Regions from separate parts of the Verrucosispora sp. WMMD1129 genome, predicted to be linked through region 1. Evidence: riboswitches for the same ligand, from Rfam matches in the RefSeq annotation. Region 1 holds a riboswitch; the other holds the start of a gene.
The links. Region 1 has a riboswitch for cyclic di-AMP ahead of O7624_RS13080 (hypothetical protein). Riboswitches for the same ligand answer to the same signal wherever they lie in the genome.
Positions count from the first base shown of each region.

Region 2: linked by a shared signal. The riboswitch ahead of O7624_RS23300 (hypothetical protein) and the one ahead of O7624_RS13080 (hypothetical protein) in region 1 are both predicted to bind cyclic di-AMP.

Region 1 is NZ_CP120741.1:2,853,785-2,861,136, forward strand. It holds gene O7624_RS13055 (heavy metal translocating P-type ATPase) at 1-164, opposite strand, end outside; gene O7624_RS13060 (hypothetical protein) at 176-1,168, opposite strand; gene O7624_RS13065 (copper ion binding protein) at 1,202-1,411, opposite strand; gene O7624_RS13070 (metal-sensitive transcriptional regulator) at 1,527-1,823, shown strand; gene O7624_RS13075 (YibE/F family protein) at 2,099-3,445, shown strand; cyclic di-AMP (ydaO/yuaA leader) riboswitch at 3,612-3,743, shown strand; gene O7624_RS13080 (hypothetical protein) at 3,747-4,763, shown strand; gene O7624_RS13085 (carbonic anhydrase) at 4,900-5,598, opposite strand; gene O7624_RS13090 (helix-turn-helix domain-containing protein) at 5,798-6,133, shown strand; gene O7624_RS13095 (hypothetical protein) at 6,231-6,629, shown strand; gene O7624_RS13100 (hypothetical protein) at 6,799-7,352, shown strand, end outside.
Region 2 is NZ_CP120741.1:4,985,470-4,992,821, reverse strand. It holds gene O7624_RS23315 (alpha/beta hydrolase) at 1-327, shown strand, start outside; gene O7624_RS23310 (AAA family ATPase) at 416-2,530, shown strand; gene O7624_RS23305 (cation diffusion facilitator family transporter) at 2,622-3,539, shown strand; cyclic di-AMP (ydaO/yuaA leader) riboswitch at 3,692-3,823, shown strand; gene O7624_RS23300 (hypothetical protein) at 3,828-4,931, shown strand; gene O7624_RS23295 (PfkB family carbohydrate kinase) at 5,147-6,127, shown strand; gene O7624_RS23290 (5'/3'-nucleotidase SurE) at 6,124-6,948, shown strand; gene O7624_RS23285 (STAS domain-containing protein) at 6,977-7,342, opposite strand.

The DNA of each region.
Region 1 (7,352 bases):
TACGAGACCGTCGCCTTCTCGGTGGCGTAGTTGACGGTGGCCTGCACGCCGTCGATCCGGTTGAGCTTCTTCTCGATCCTCGCGGCGCAGGACGCGCAGGTCATCCCGCCGATGGCCAGCTCGATCAGGTGCGGCGCGGTGGTCAGGGGTCGGCTCGTACTCATTGCGGGTCCTGTCAGTCGTGTCCGTGCCCGGGGGTCCCGTGCCCGTCCTCGGGCGCGGTGGTGGGGTGCCCGTCGGCCGGTCCGGTGGTGCCGCCCGGGTCACCGACGTGCACCGTGAACTCGGCGGTACGCACCACTCCCCGGTGGCGGAAGTCGAGATAGAGCCGGTACGCGCCGGCCGAGGGGAACTCGGTGGCGAAGCTGACCTGTGGGCCGGGGGCGGTGCGCCCGTCTCCCGGGCTGCCCTCCGGGTGTACGTGGAGATAGGCCAGGTCACCACGGCGCAGCGCGACCAGGTGACCGTACGCGCCGAGGTACGGCTCCAGGTCGGTGACAGGTGTGCCGTCGCGGCTGACGGTGAGCGTCAGCGTCGTGGTGCGCCCCGGCTGCGGGGCTCCGGTGAGGGCGACGGTGTAGCCGTCGACGGTGGCGTTGCTCGCCGGGGCGGGCAGCGGTCGCTCGGCCAGCGTGCCGGGGACGGTCACGTCGACGCCGAGCGTCAGGGGGTCGCCGCCGGTCGGGGTGAAGTCGGCGAAGGCCCGCCACACCCCGGGAGAGTCCAGCGGTGAGGCGATCCGCCAGGTGCCGTCCCCGGCCAGCTCCGGATGGACGTGCCGGAAGCCGGAGAGGTCGCGACGGGCCACGATGAGGTGCATCCGTTCGTCGTGGGTGACGTCGTACCCGGTCACCGGACGGCCATCGGGACCGGTGATCCGGAACGCGAACTCACCCGGCGGCGCGTCGACCGGCACCAGGGTGTAGCCACGGTCGGCAACGAGCAGGCCACCGGGCAGGTGCCCGGCTGCTCCTTCCTCGTGCCCGGCCGCCTCCTCATGCCCGGCGTCACCCTCGTCGCGGGCGTCACCGCCGTGGCCGGCGCCCTCGCTGTCGTGGCCGGCGGCGACCACGGTCACCGGGCCGGTCAGCTGCCCCACCCCGTACGCCGCGCCGAACACCGCCGCCAGGCCGAGCACGAAGCCGCTCAGCTTCGTCGCCGTGTTCATGGTTGACCCCTCGGTTTCCGCGCGCCGGCCGGCTCAGGCGCCGGCCAGCTCGTATCCGGCCTCGTCCACGGCGGCACGCACCGCGTCGTCGGAGAGCGGCTGGTCGCTGGTGACGGTGACCCGACCGGCGGCCAGATCCACCTGAACGTCCTTGACGCCCTCGATCGCACCGATCTCGGTGCTGACCGCGTTGACGCAGTGCCCGCAGGTCATGCCCTGCACCTGGTACGTCGTGCTGACCATGGAACTCTCCTCACCACTCTGGAAGGGTGGGCCGAACACCCACCCGGATACCCGCAGGGGGTATCCGTCGCACCGACCGTACCATACCCCCTGGGGGTAGGTTATTCTTGCCGGCATGAGCACACCCGCGCCGATCCGCGGCTACACCGCCAGCAAGGACCAGCTCCTCGCCCGCCTGCGCCGGGTGGAGGGTCAGGTGCGCGGCATCGAGAAGATGGTCGACGAGGACCGCTACTGCATCGACGTGCTCACCCAGATCTCCGCCATCCAGGCCGCCCTGGACAAGGTCGCCCTCGGCCTGCTCGACGGGCACGCCCGGCACTGCATGCACGAAGGCGCCGCCGAGGGGCGCGCCGACGAGATGGCGACCGAGATGATGGCCGCCGTGGGCCGGCTCATGAAGCGCGGCTGACCCGACCCGCCGACGCACCCTCGCGACAGGCGTCGACAGGTCCGGCTGGTTACCATTCGCACACGATGGCCAGCCGAAATCCGTGCCTCGCGGCCCGAGGTCGCCGTCAGGCGTACGCCCGCACGGCCGTCGCGAGCGGGTCCGCAGCTCACGGTACGCAGCCACCCCGCCACGCTCAGGCCATTCGGGCTGCCCTTCCACACCGCCGTCCGGCGGCACTGAACCGTCTCGCCCATCGACACGTACTCAGCCCTGAAATCGTTGGGAGACACTGAATGGGCGCCGACCACACCCGTTCCGCTCCGCCCACCCCGCCGGGGGTGCGGCGGATCCTCGTCGTGACGGTGGTCCCCCTTTTCATCGCCACCCTGGTCGCCGCCATCGTGCTCTGGCCCCGGGACGCCCCGCGCCCCGAGGCCGCCGACGACACCCCCCGCTACCACGGCACGGTCACCCGGGTGGTCAGTGAGCCATGCCCGCCCAACCCGGTGGTACCCGAGGGGACTCCGACGGCTGCGGACGGCCCCTGCGGCACGGTCACCGTCCGGGTGCAGACCGGACCGGACGCCGGGCAGGAGGTGCAGACACCCATCCCGACCGGGCCGGGCGCCCCTCGCGTCGAGGTCGACGACGACATCATCCTGGTCTCGCTGATCGACCCGGAGGATCCGACGGTCAGCACCTACAACATCGCCGAGCACCAACGCGGCAAGCCGCTGGTGTGGCTGGCCGTACTCTTCGCCGCCGCCATCGTCGCCTTCGGGCGGCTGCGCGGACTGGCCGCGCTGGGTGGCCTGGCCGCCAGCTTCGCCATCCTGCTGACCTTCGTACTGCCCGGCATCAGCGCCGGCCAGCCACCGCTCGCGGTCGCCATCGTCGGCGCCTCGCTGATCATGTTCGTGGTGCTGTACCTGACCCACGGCATATCCGCCCAGACCTCGGTGGCCGTGCTCGGCACGCTCGCCAGTCTGGTGCTCACCGGACTGCTCGGGCTGGCCGCGACCGGGGCCACCCACCTGACCGGTTTCGGCAGCGAGGACGCCACCACCCTGTCCATGTTCCGGGCCGACGTCGACCTGCACGGTCTGCTGCTCGCCGGCATCATCATCGGCTCGTTGGGCGTACTCGACGACGTCACGGTCACCCAGGCCGCCGCGGTCAACGAGTTGCGCCACGCCAACCCGGACCTCTCCCGCCGGGAGTTGTACCGCTCGGCCACCCGGGTCGGGCGGGCACACATCGCCTCGGTGGTCAACACGATCGTGCTGGCGTACGCCGGCGCCTCGCTGCCCCTCCTGCTTCTGCTGACCGCGGATTCCCGCGCACTGGGGCAGATCCTGACCAGCGAGTTCCTCACCACGGAGATCGTTCGTAGCGTGGTCGCCACGCTCGGGCTGATCGCCGCGGTACCGCTTACCACCGCGCTGGCTGCGGTGGTCAGCACCGCCGGGCGCGGCGACGCCGACGTCCGCGGCGGTGAGCCCACCCCCGTGATTCCCCGGCCGGCAACGGACCGGGCCGAGGCGCTCCACGCCCTCAGCACCCCACCCACCCGAAACACGTCCCCCGCCACCCCTCCAAGGTGGCCCGACCCGGACAGGAGCACGGACACCACATGGTGACACTCCTCAACGTGACCGCCCCTGTATACGCGGCTCGTAATCGTGTCGCTGGTCACTCAAAGCGATTACGAAATGACGCATCTAGTCGGGTTCGGGGCGTAGAAGCACAGATGGACTGTCAGGTAACCTCACTGCCGGTCACCGCCGAAGGCGCGCAGCGGCGCCTGCGGTGCCGCCGCCCAATCGCCGCCAGGCGAGCCGGGGACCCAGGTACGTGGGGTGAATCCGCGAAAGCGGTAGGGGCCACTTCCGTCCCGAACCCGTCAGCTAACCCGGTCGGCGGTCGATGGAAGGGAAAACAGTGACGGCACCCCTACGCCGCTGGTTGACGCCCGTGGTGGCCGTGTTCGCCGCGTTCGCCGTTTTCGCTGGTCCGATGCCGGCGACGGCCGCACCGAACGACCCCAAACCAGCGGAGCACGACGACGACCCGCCGATGCTCAACGACTTGATCGAGGCGACCACCCGGGACTACTCCAAGGCCAAGGCCAAGCTGGAGAAGTCCAAGAAGCGGCAACTCCGACTGGCGGTTGAGGTCCGCGCCGCTCAGGCTGACCTGGACGCACTCTCGCCACAGGTCGCTCAGATCGCCACCCAGTCGTACCGCACGGGCCGGGTCGGCGCGATCGCCATGCTGTTGCAGAGCAGTGCACCGGACTCGTTCATCAACCGGGCCTCGGCGCTGGACGAGCTGAACCTGGTGAACGACAAGAAACTGGGCGAGGTCAACGCGATCAAGCTCCGCGCCGAGCAGGCCAAGCTCGCGCTCGACGCCGAGGTGCGCGAGCAGAAGAAGCTGACAAATGACATGGCGCGCAAGAAGAGCGAGGCGGAGAAGTCCCTCCGACTGGTCGGTGGTGTCGGCCTGACCGGCGGGTTGGTGGACGCCACCTCGCCGGTGGCCCGGATCGCGCCGAACCGGGCCTCGGACGGCGGCTGGAAGCCCGAGTCGTGCAGCCAGAACGACCCCACCACGTCGGGCTGCATCACGCCGCGGACGCTGCACATGTACAAGGAGGTCAAGCGAGCCGGATTCAACCGGTTCGTCGGCTGCTTCCGTCCGGGTGACAAGTTCGAGCACCCCAAGGGCCGGGCCTGTGACTGGTCATTGCAGAACAGCGGCTTCAGCCCGTGGCACAACAACGACACCCGGATCTACGGCAACAACCTGGCGGCCTTCCTGGTCCGCAACGCCGACCGACTGGGCGTCTACTACGTGATCTGGAACCGGCAGATCTGGTTCGCGGCCACCGAGCGCTGGAGTTCCTACAGTGGCCCGTCCAACCACACGGACCACGTACACGTGTCGCTGCTCTGATCGCTCACACGACGCACCGAGGGCCGTCCCGCCAACCGTGGTGGGACGGCCCTCGTCGTTCCGGAGGTCACCGTCGGACGCGGTCGCCGACTGCCGGTACCCGGACCGGCGTCATTCCTCGCGACAGGTCGCGGGATCAGGGCGCGGTCGCCATCGCACCGCCGAGTGCGGCGGGTTCCGCGGCGACCGCCCGCACCTCACCGGCGGCCAGTCGGTACGACATGCCGACCACCGCACATCGCCCGGCAGCCACCTCCGCGGCGAGAGTCGTGGAGGAGGCCAGCATCGTCTCGACGGTCCGCGCGATGTGGATGTCCACGATGCCGTCCAGGTCGTGCACTCCGGCGTCCTGCGCCCGGCGCAGGCTCGGCACCACGGCGTCGACCACGGCGCCCAGATGCCCGGGCGGCGTGGTGGCGGTGGCCAGTGCCTCGCGGGCCGCCTGGACAGCGCCGCACGAGTCGTGGCCGAGCACCACCACCAGGGGCGTACGCAGCACGGCCACCGCGTACTCCACGCTGCCCAGCACCTCCGGCCCGACGGTGTGCCCGGCGGTACGAACCACGAAGAGGTCGCCCAACCCGCGATCGAAGATGATCTCGGCGGCGAGCCGGGAGTCGGAGCAGCCGACGATCACCGCGAAGGGATGCTGTTCGGCCGCGACGGCGGCCCGCCGCCCAGCGTTCTGGTTGGGATGCCGCAGTGCGTCGGTGACGAACCGACGGTTCCCGGCGAGCAACTCGGCGAGGGCCCGCTGCGGGGCGCCGGGAAGATCCGCGCTGAGCAACTCGCGGTCCGGTCCGGGCTGGGGACCGAGCGTTCCGGGTCGACTCATCCGGCTGCACCTCATCTCTGGGAGGAATGCCTGGTCATCCCGGCCGGCGCTGGTCACGGGCTGCCATCACGGTCACACGCGCCATAACGCACGTCAAGCTATACGTGATATGCATTTCATACATCAGTCGACGCTTGCGCTCGGCCGAACCGAGGCCGGTAACGACGCGGGCCGGGGTACTCGAACGGCAGGTCATACGATGGCGGGCATGGCGAGCACTGACGGACGGGAAAGCGCACGGAACTGGACTTTCCTCACGAACCACGCGCACGTCCTGCTCGCCATCGCCCGTAACCCCACCGCCCGGCTACGCGACGTCGCGACGGAGGTCGGCGTCACCGAACGTGCCGCTCAGGCCATCGTCGCCGACCTGGAGGCGGGCGGCTACCTGCACCGCACCCGGGTGGGCCGGCGCAACGAGTACACCCTCAACCCGGCCGGGCGCTTCCGCCACCCGGCGGAGGCCGACCACCAAGTGGGTGACCTGCTGGCCCTCTTCACCAAGGGGCAGGTGACCGACACCGCCGACCACTGAGCCGGCACCAGTCCTGATCAGACGACGTGGCGCGCTTCACCCACCCGCAAGGATCGCCGCGCTGCGATCAGGCCGACGGCGGGATAGGTTGGATCCCGTGTCGTCTCCAGCATTCGCCCGTCCACTGTGGCCGGCAATGCTGTGCGCACTTCGTGAGCTGACCCGGTTGGCGTTGGCGACCCTGGTGCTAGCCGTAGGTGTCGGTGGGGCCGTCGCGGCCGATCCGCCGGCCCGGCCCACCGCCGTACCACCACCGAACGCCACGGTCGTCGGCGGCTCGCCATCCACCGCGATGTCGGCCGTCCAGCCCATCGTCGAGCCCGCTCAGGCGGTCGACGCCGGCCAGGTTTGGCGGGCGCCGGCCACCGGCGCACCGCTGCGGCCCGACCGTACCGACGCCGAGCCGGCCGATGCCGCCCAGGTCGATCACCGCGCCGCCCCGGTGCCCGCCGTCCGGGCGGGCGAGCCGACCCGTCGCGGCCCACCCACCGCCTGACCGACGGCGGTCCGCTCGACCGATCGAGCCAGGTGACGCCGCCGCTCCGCCGGCCAGATGCCCGGTGGGCCCAACGGCCACCGCGGCATCAGCCGTGCCCCGGCATCAGACCCGCCGTCACAACCCGCGTCCATCACAGTCGACGACTCATCCCGACCGCGAGGTGTTGATGATGCGTACCGCTCTCTCCTCCGTCCTGCTCGACGCGCCCCGCGCCGCCGCTATCTGGCTGGGCCTGCTCGGCGTGGTGACGCTCGCCGTCACCGGCCTGCTGCTACGACCTCGACTCTTCCGCTTCGACGCCGGCACCCGCATCCGCGAGGCCGCGCTGCCGAGCCGGTCCGACCACGCCGAGCAACGACGTGACCAGGAGCGCTGGGCCGAGGAGGTCACGATCGCGGCGGAGCGGGCCGACGCGACGGCCCGGCACCGCCGCGACGAATGGCTCACCGCCCAGGACGAGGCCGAGCAGGCGTGGCAGGCGTACGAGGCGGCGGAGGCGGACGTACGCCGGCTCTCCGATGCCGCCGGCATGCCGCTGCCGAAGACCGCCCGCACCCCCGCCGAGTACGCCGACCGCGAGCGCTGGCTGCACCGGGCCGCCCTGGACGCGTACTGGCGGCGGGAGTTGTCGGTGGAGCAGCTCAGCGACGTCTTCGCGCACCGCGGCTGGGATCCCCGGTTGCACCCGGTGGAGCAGGAGTTGATGCTGCGTCGGGCGGT
Region 2 (7,352 bases), 2.1 Mb from region 1:
CGGCTGGTCACCTCGGCGGTGGCCCGCGCCTCGCTGCGGTCGATCGGCGGGTTCCGCGCCTCCATCGGCACCCAGCACCGGCTGGCCACGCTCACCGCGCTGGCTCACCTGCCGGCGGCGGCGCTGGTCGGCGACCGGGACCGGCTCACCCCGCCGCCGTGTGCGCAGTCCATCGCCGCCGCGCTGCCCGCCACCGAGCTGACCGTCTGCCCCGGTGCCGGACACATGTTGATGATGGAGCGTCCCGAGGAGGTCAACGCCGCCCTGGCCGGCGTGTTGCGCCGGGTCCTGGACGACCTACCGACCCAGCGGCGCGTCCACGCCTGACCGTCCCGCCCAATGCCGTTCCGCCCAGCTCGGCGGCGGGGCGTAATCTCGTGCGGTTGGCCAGGCGGCGTCACGAGGAGAGCGAGCGGTGGATCAGAGCACCCTGGATCAGGAGATCGCCGCCGAGCAACGGCATCTCGACCGGGTGTACGCGCGACTGGCCGAGCTGCGCCGATCGGCAGTGCGCGCGGAACGGGAAGGCTACCGGCTGGCCCGGGTCGGCAACTTCGGTGCGCTTGTCGAACGCGACGCGATGGTCTTCCACGCCGCGCAGCGACGCCATGTGCTCGACGCCGAGTACGAGGGGTTGGTCTTCGGCCGACTCGACCTGCGTGACGGGCAGACCCTGTATGTCGGGCGACTCGGTATCCGCGACGAGGACGCCACCACGCTTGTGGTGGACTGGCGGGCCCCGGCTGCCGCCGCCTTCTACCGGGCGACCCCGGCCGAGCCGCTGGGCGTCGTCCGGCGTCGGACGATCCAGTCCAGCGGGGAGCGGGTCACCCGGATCGAGGACGACCTGCTGGACCCGGACGCGGCCCCGACGGACATGCCGGTGGTCGGCGACGGCGCGCTGCTGGCCACCCTGTCCCGGACCACCGGCCGGGGCATGCGGGACATCGTGGCCACCATCCAGCGCGAGCAGGACGAGGCGATCCGCTCCCCCGGCTCGGGAGTGACCCTCGTCTCCGGCGGCCCGGGCACCGGCAAGACGGCGGTGGCGCTGCATCGCGCGGCGTACCTGCTCTACGCCGACCGCAGCCGGTACGCCGGAGGCGGCATCCTGGTGATCGGTCCCTCCTCGGTCTTCGTCGAGTACATCGCCTCGGTGCTGCCGTCGCTGGGCGAGGACACCGCCACCCTGCGCTCGCTGGGCACCCTGTTTCCCGGGGTGGTGGCCACCCGCACCGACCCGCCCGAGGTGGCGGCGATCAAGGGCTCGCTGCGAATGCGCCGGGTGCTGGAACGGGCGGCCCGGGACGCGGTCCCCGGCTCCCCGACCGAGCTGCGCCTGCTGTACCGGGGCACGTTGCTGCGGTTGGAGCGGGCCGAGCTGGACGCCATCCGGGACCGCGCGCTGCCCCGCGGCGCCCGCCGCAACGAGGTGCGTCGGGCCGGCTTCGACGGCGTGCTCGCCGCGCTCTGGGCGCAGGCTCGCCGGCTGGGCATCGCCGGGTTGCCCGAACAGCGTGCCTTCGAGGACGAGCTGATCGACCGGACGGACTTCCGCGAGTTCCTCAAGGCGTGGTGGCCCCGGCTGCATCCGCGGCACGTGCTCGCCTGGTTGGCCGAACCGCAGCGGCTGCGCCGGTACGGCGGGGGCCTGCTCTCCGGTGCCGAGATCCGGCTGCTCGGTGCGGCGTACCGGGAGCTGGCCACGGACGGGCCGACCGTGGCCGACGTCGCGCTGCTGGACGAGTTGGACGCGCTGCTCGGCAAGCCGATGCGTCCCGCCCGCCCGAAACGGGACCCGTTCCAGCTGGCCGGCGGGGTACGTGAGCTGAGCACCGCTGCCGACCGGCAGCGGGCTGCCCGGCAGGCCGCCCGGGAACGCCCCGAGGACTACCGCGACTACGCCCACCTGGTGGTCGACGAGTCCCAGGACGTCTCACCGATGCAGTGGCGGATGGTGGGCCGGCGCGGGCGGCTGGCGTCCTGGACGGTGGTGGGTGATCCGGCGCAGACCGCGTGGACGGGAGATCCGCAGGAGTTGGCCCGGGCCCGCGACCAGGCGCTGGGGCGCCGCCGCCGGCACCGGTTCACGCTCACCACGAACTACCGCAACTCGGCGGAGATCTTCGCGGTGGCGGCGGCCGAGATCCGGCGGGCGTACCCGGATCTCGCGTTGCCCACCGCGGTCCGTTCCACCGGGATCGATCCACTCCAGCTCGAGGTGCCGGCGCCCGAGCTGGAGACCACAGTCGTGACGGCCGCCAGCGCCCTGCTCGGCGAGGTCGAGGGGACCGTCGGCGTGATCACTCCGGTGCCCCGACGGGACCAGGTCGCGGCCTGGCTGGGGGCGCTGGGCGGGCAGCGGTTGCAGGTGGTGACCAGCCTGGAGGCCAAGGGCATGGAGTACGACGGTGTGGTGCTGGTCGCCCCGGCGGAGATCCGGGCGGAGCCGGGCTCCGGTGTCCGTACCCTCTACGTCGCCCTGTCCCGGGCCACCCAGCGGTTGACCACCGTCGACCCGGCCGGGTGAACCCGAGCACCGCGACCCGCCCGACGATTGCACACATAGCGATGTTGGCATAGCTCCGTCCCCGGTCCGGCGGACGACGCAAGGTGTCTGGGTGGGCGCCGGCCATGACCACCACCACGCTGCGGTGTCGAACGCCGCCCACCGCCACTCCGGCCGGCTGTGGGCAGCGTTCGCCCTGCTCAGCGCGCTGATGGTGATCGAGGCAGGCACCGCTCTGCGGACCGGTTCGCTGGCCCTGCTCTCCGACGCCGGGCACATGTTCACCGACGTGTTGGGCATCGGGATGGCCCTCGCGGCCGTGGCTGCCACCCGTCGGGCCGACACGGACCCGCAACGCACCTTCGGGCTCTACCGACTGGAGGTGCTCGCGGCCCTGGCCAACGCCGTACTGCTCTCCGGCGTCGCGGTGTACGTGCTGGTCGAGGCGGTACGCCGAATCGGCGATCCGCCCGAGGTGCTCGCCGGCCCGGTCCTGGTGGTGGCCGCACTCGGCCTGCTCGCCAACGTCGCCGCGTTCGCCCTCCTGCGTCCGGGGGCGCGGGAGAGCATCAACCTGCGCGGGGCGTATCTGGAGGTGCTGGCGGACCTGCTCGGTTCGCTTGGCGTGATCGCGGCCGCCCTGCTGATCACCGTGACCGACTGGTGGTGGGCCGACCCTCTGGTGGCCACCGCGATCGCCACGTTCATCCTGCCCCGGACGTGGCGCCTGGGCCGGGCCGCGGTACGCATCCTGGTCCAGGCCGCTCCGGAACACCTTCAGGTCACCGCGGTGTATGACCGGCTGGCCGCGGTGCCGGGCGTGGCCGGCGTCCACGACCTGCACGTCTGGACGTTGACCTCCGGCATGGAGGTCGCCTCGGCGCACCTCACCGTCAGACCGGGCGCCGACGTCGGCGCCGTGCTGGCGGCGGCCCGCTCGGCGCTGCACGAGGACTTCCAGATCGAGCACGCGACCCTCCAGATCGAGCCGCGGTCGGATCCCGGGCACTGCGGGGCGGCGCAGTGGTGACCGGAAGAATCAGAGAAAAGGGGTTATTGTCCGCTTTTGGTCTGTTCTACTAGTCAACAACTGAACACCAGCAGTAACAGCAGCTGCACCGGTCACATGGGCACCGGTAGGCTCGGACCCGGCCTCCGCCAGGCGGCACCCACAGGTGCCGGCGGCGGCCGCCGCCTAATCGCCCGCCAGGGCGAACCGGGGAACCAGGTTCCTGGGGTGTATCCGCGTCAGCGGTAGGGATCTTCCGTCCCGAACCCGTCAGCTAACCCGGTCGGCGGCTGACGGAAGGAAACGTGCATGCCAGCAGTGGCAACGGTAAGACCGGCCGCCCGTACGGCGGCCCTGATCGCCGCCGCGCTCGCCCTCACTCTCGGCGTCGCGCTGGCCCCCTCCACCCCCGCCGCCGCGGCATCGCCGCCATTGCGGGCGGCTGCCCCGGGCGACGTGGACGACGAGGGTGGCACCCCGGCGCTGCGGGCCCAACTGGAGGCCGCCAGCAAGGGCTACCTCGACGCCAAGACCGCACTCGACCGCTCGGTCAAGCGCCAGAAGAAGCTTGCCGAGCAGCTCAAGACGACCGAGAGTCAGGTCGCCGAGCGGGGCACCAAGGTCGCCGAGATCGCCGCACAGGCGTACCGCACCGGGCGGCTGGGCGCCGCGTCGGCTCTGCTCAACAGCGGTTCACCGGCCGGCTTCATGGACCGGGCGGCAGCGCTGGACGCGGTGGCTGCCAACGAGGATCGCGCGCTGCGTGAGCTCCAGGTGGCCCGGGACGAGGTCAGCGCCACCAAGCAGGCCCTGGACGTGGAGATCCAGGAGCAGCGCAAGCAGGTGGCCGTGATGGCCAAGCGCAAGGACCAGGCCGAGCGGGCGTTGACCGTGGCCATCGAGCGGGACGAGGCGGCCGAACGGGCCAGGGCCGCCGAGCGGGCCGCCCGGTCACCGTCGCGGAGCAGCGGGTCGAGTCCCACCGCCAAGCCCGCTCCCCGCAACTCCGACGGGTCGTGGCCCTCGGAGTCGTGCAGCGTCAACGACCCCACCCCGGCCAACGGCTGCATCACCCCACGCACCCTGCATGCGCTGAAGCAGGCCAAGTCGGCTGGCTTCACCCGGTACGTCTCCTGCTACCGCTCCGGCGGCTCGGGCGAGCACCCGAAGGGTCGGGCCTGCGACTTCGCCGCCCAGAAGAACGGCTTCGGCGGGGACGCGACCGGAGGCGACCGGACCTACGGCAACAACCTGGCGGCGTACTTCGTCAAGAACGCCGACCGGCTCGCGGTGCTCTACGTGATCTGGTACAGGCAGATCTGGCTGCCCAGCAGCGGCTGGAAGTCGTACAGCGGCGCCCGGGGTGACCCGTCCAGCGACCACACCAACCACGTCCACCTGTCGGTGTACTGACTTCCTCTTCGCGCCGGGTGAACCGCTCTTCACGAGCGGTTCACCCGGCGCTGCGTTTCACCGTTGGCCGGCGGGGCACCGTCCCTTCGGCGCGCATCGACGCGCCTCCTTGGTTACCGTCGTACCAGGAAGCGTTATTTGTCCGCTAACGGGAGGAACGCCATGAACGAGCGAATCGCCAGACCCGGCGGCGGTACGGACAACGGGGAGCGGTCATGACCGGCCGCGTCATGATCTTCGCACCGACACCGCTGCTGACCGTGACCATCGACCAGCCGAGCGACGCACCGGAGTTGCACCTGCACCCGGGCGGGCAGGGGGTGTGGCAGGCCAGGATGGTGCTGTCCCTCGGCGTCGACGTGGTGCTCTGCGCGGCGCTCGGCGGCGAGGTCGGGCAGGTACTGCAACCGTTGCTGGTAAGCGAGGGAGTCGACCTCAAGGTGGTGGCCCGCGACTCCGGCGGCACCGGCGGGTATGTGCACGACCGCCGTGAGGGGACCCGCCAGGAGATCGTCGACGTCATCGGCCAGCCGTTGAGCCGGCACGAGTTGGACGAGCTCTACAACCTCGCACTCGGCGAGGGCCTGCGCGCGCCGGTGAGCGTGTTGAGCGGGCCCAACCATCCGTCCCTGGTCCCCGCCGACCTCTACCGGCGCTTCGCGGCCGATCTCGGTGCCAACGGTGGCCGGGTGGTGGTGGATCTCTGCGGCGAGCACCTCGCCGCCGTCCTGGAAAGCGGTGTCTTCTTTCTCAAGGTCAGCCACGAGGAGCTGATCGCCGACGGGCGGGCCGACGGCGACGACGAGGAGGCGCTCACCCGCGCGATGTACGACCTGCACGCCTCCGGCGCCGAGAACGCGGTGGTCAGCCGGGCCGACAAGCCCGCGTTGGCGCTTGTCGACGGCGAGGTGTTCGAGGTGCGGATGCCGCGGCTGGAGGCCGCCGACCCGCGCGGGGCGGGCGACTCGATGACCGCCGGGGTGGCCGCCGTGGTGGCCCGGGGCGGCGACGTCCGCACGGCGATCCGTACCGGCGCGGCGGCCGGCGCGCTCAACGTCACCCGACACGGCCTCGGCACCGGCCGCCTCGACTCGATCAACGGCCTCGTCGACCGGGTCCGGTTGGAACCGGCGGGCAGCCGTCCCCAGGAGCGGACCACCCCCGACGAACTGGCACAACGGGCGGGTGGCCGATGACGCTGCGGGTGTTGATCACCAACGACGACGGGATCGCCGCGCCGGGCATCCAGGCGCTGGCTCGGGCGGCCGTCGACCGGGGCCTGGACGTGGTGGTGGCTGCCCCACTGGAGGAGGCGAGCGGCACCAGCGCCGCGATGAGCGCCATGGAGCAGGACGGGCACGTGGTGGTCCACGACCATCCGTTACCGGAACTCGACGGCGTGCCGGCGTTCGGCGTCGGTGGCTCGCCCGGGTTCATCGCGCTCATCGCCGTACACGGTGCCTTCGGACCGCCGCCGTCGGTGCTGCTGTCGGGCATCAACCGCGGCGCCAACGCCGGCCGCGCGGTGCTGCACTCCGGCACCGTCGGGGCCGCCTTCACCGCTGCGGCCAACGGCTGCCGGGCGATGGCGGTGTCGCTGGACGTGCTCTCGGCGGGTGAGGCGACGGCGGCCAGCGGAGGTGCCGCGGTGGCGGCTGCCGCCCGGGTTCGCGACGCCGAACGGAACTGGGCCACCGCCGCCCGCGTCGCCCTGGATCTGCTGCCCCGGCTGACCGCCGCGCCGGCGGAGAGCGTGCTCAACATCAATGCGCCCGATCTACCGCTGGCTCGACTGCGTGGGGTACGCCAGGCCACCCTGGCGACCTTCGGCCAGGTGCAGATGACCGTCGCCGAATCCGGGCACGGCTTCGTGCGTACCTCGCTGGAGGAGCCGGGACAGGCGGTACAGCCCGGCACGGATCTGGCTCTGCTCGCCGACGGCTACGCGTCGGTGACCGCGGTCCGGGCAGTCACCGAGGTGGCCGACGTGGACCTGTCCGGCCTCGACCGGGAGTGATCAGGTGCCCCTGCGGTAGTCGGTGCGGTCAGGCCCCGGGGAGCACCTCGGGAGCCGTGGCCGCCCCGGCGTAGTAGGGCTCCGGCGCGCCGAAGAGGCCGAGCAGGCCGGTCACCCAGAGCTGCCGGTGCACGAACCGGCTCGGCTCGGTGACGATCAGCTTCACCCCGCTGACCTCGGCGGTCTGGAATCCGGCGACCATCGCGCTGATGCCCACCGAGTCGATGAAGGTGACCAGCCGCATGTTGAGCTCGATCCGGGCCGGCCGCCCCTTGGCCAGCACCTCGGCGATGGCCTCTTTCACCTCGTACGCGGTGTCGACGTCGATCTCACCCCGAGGGGCGATCTCGATGACACCACCGGGCCGAACCGTCTGCAGGATCGACAGGCTCACGCGAGCACCT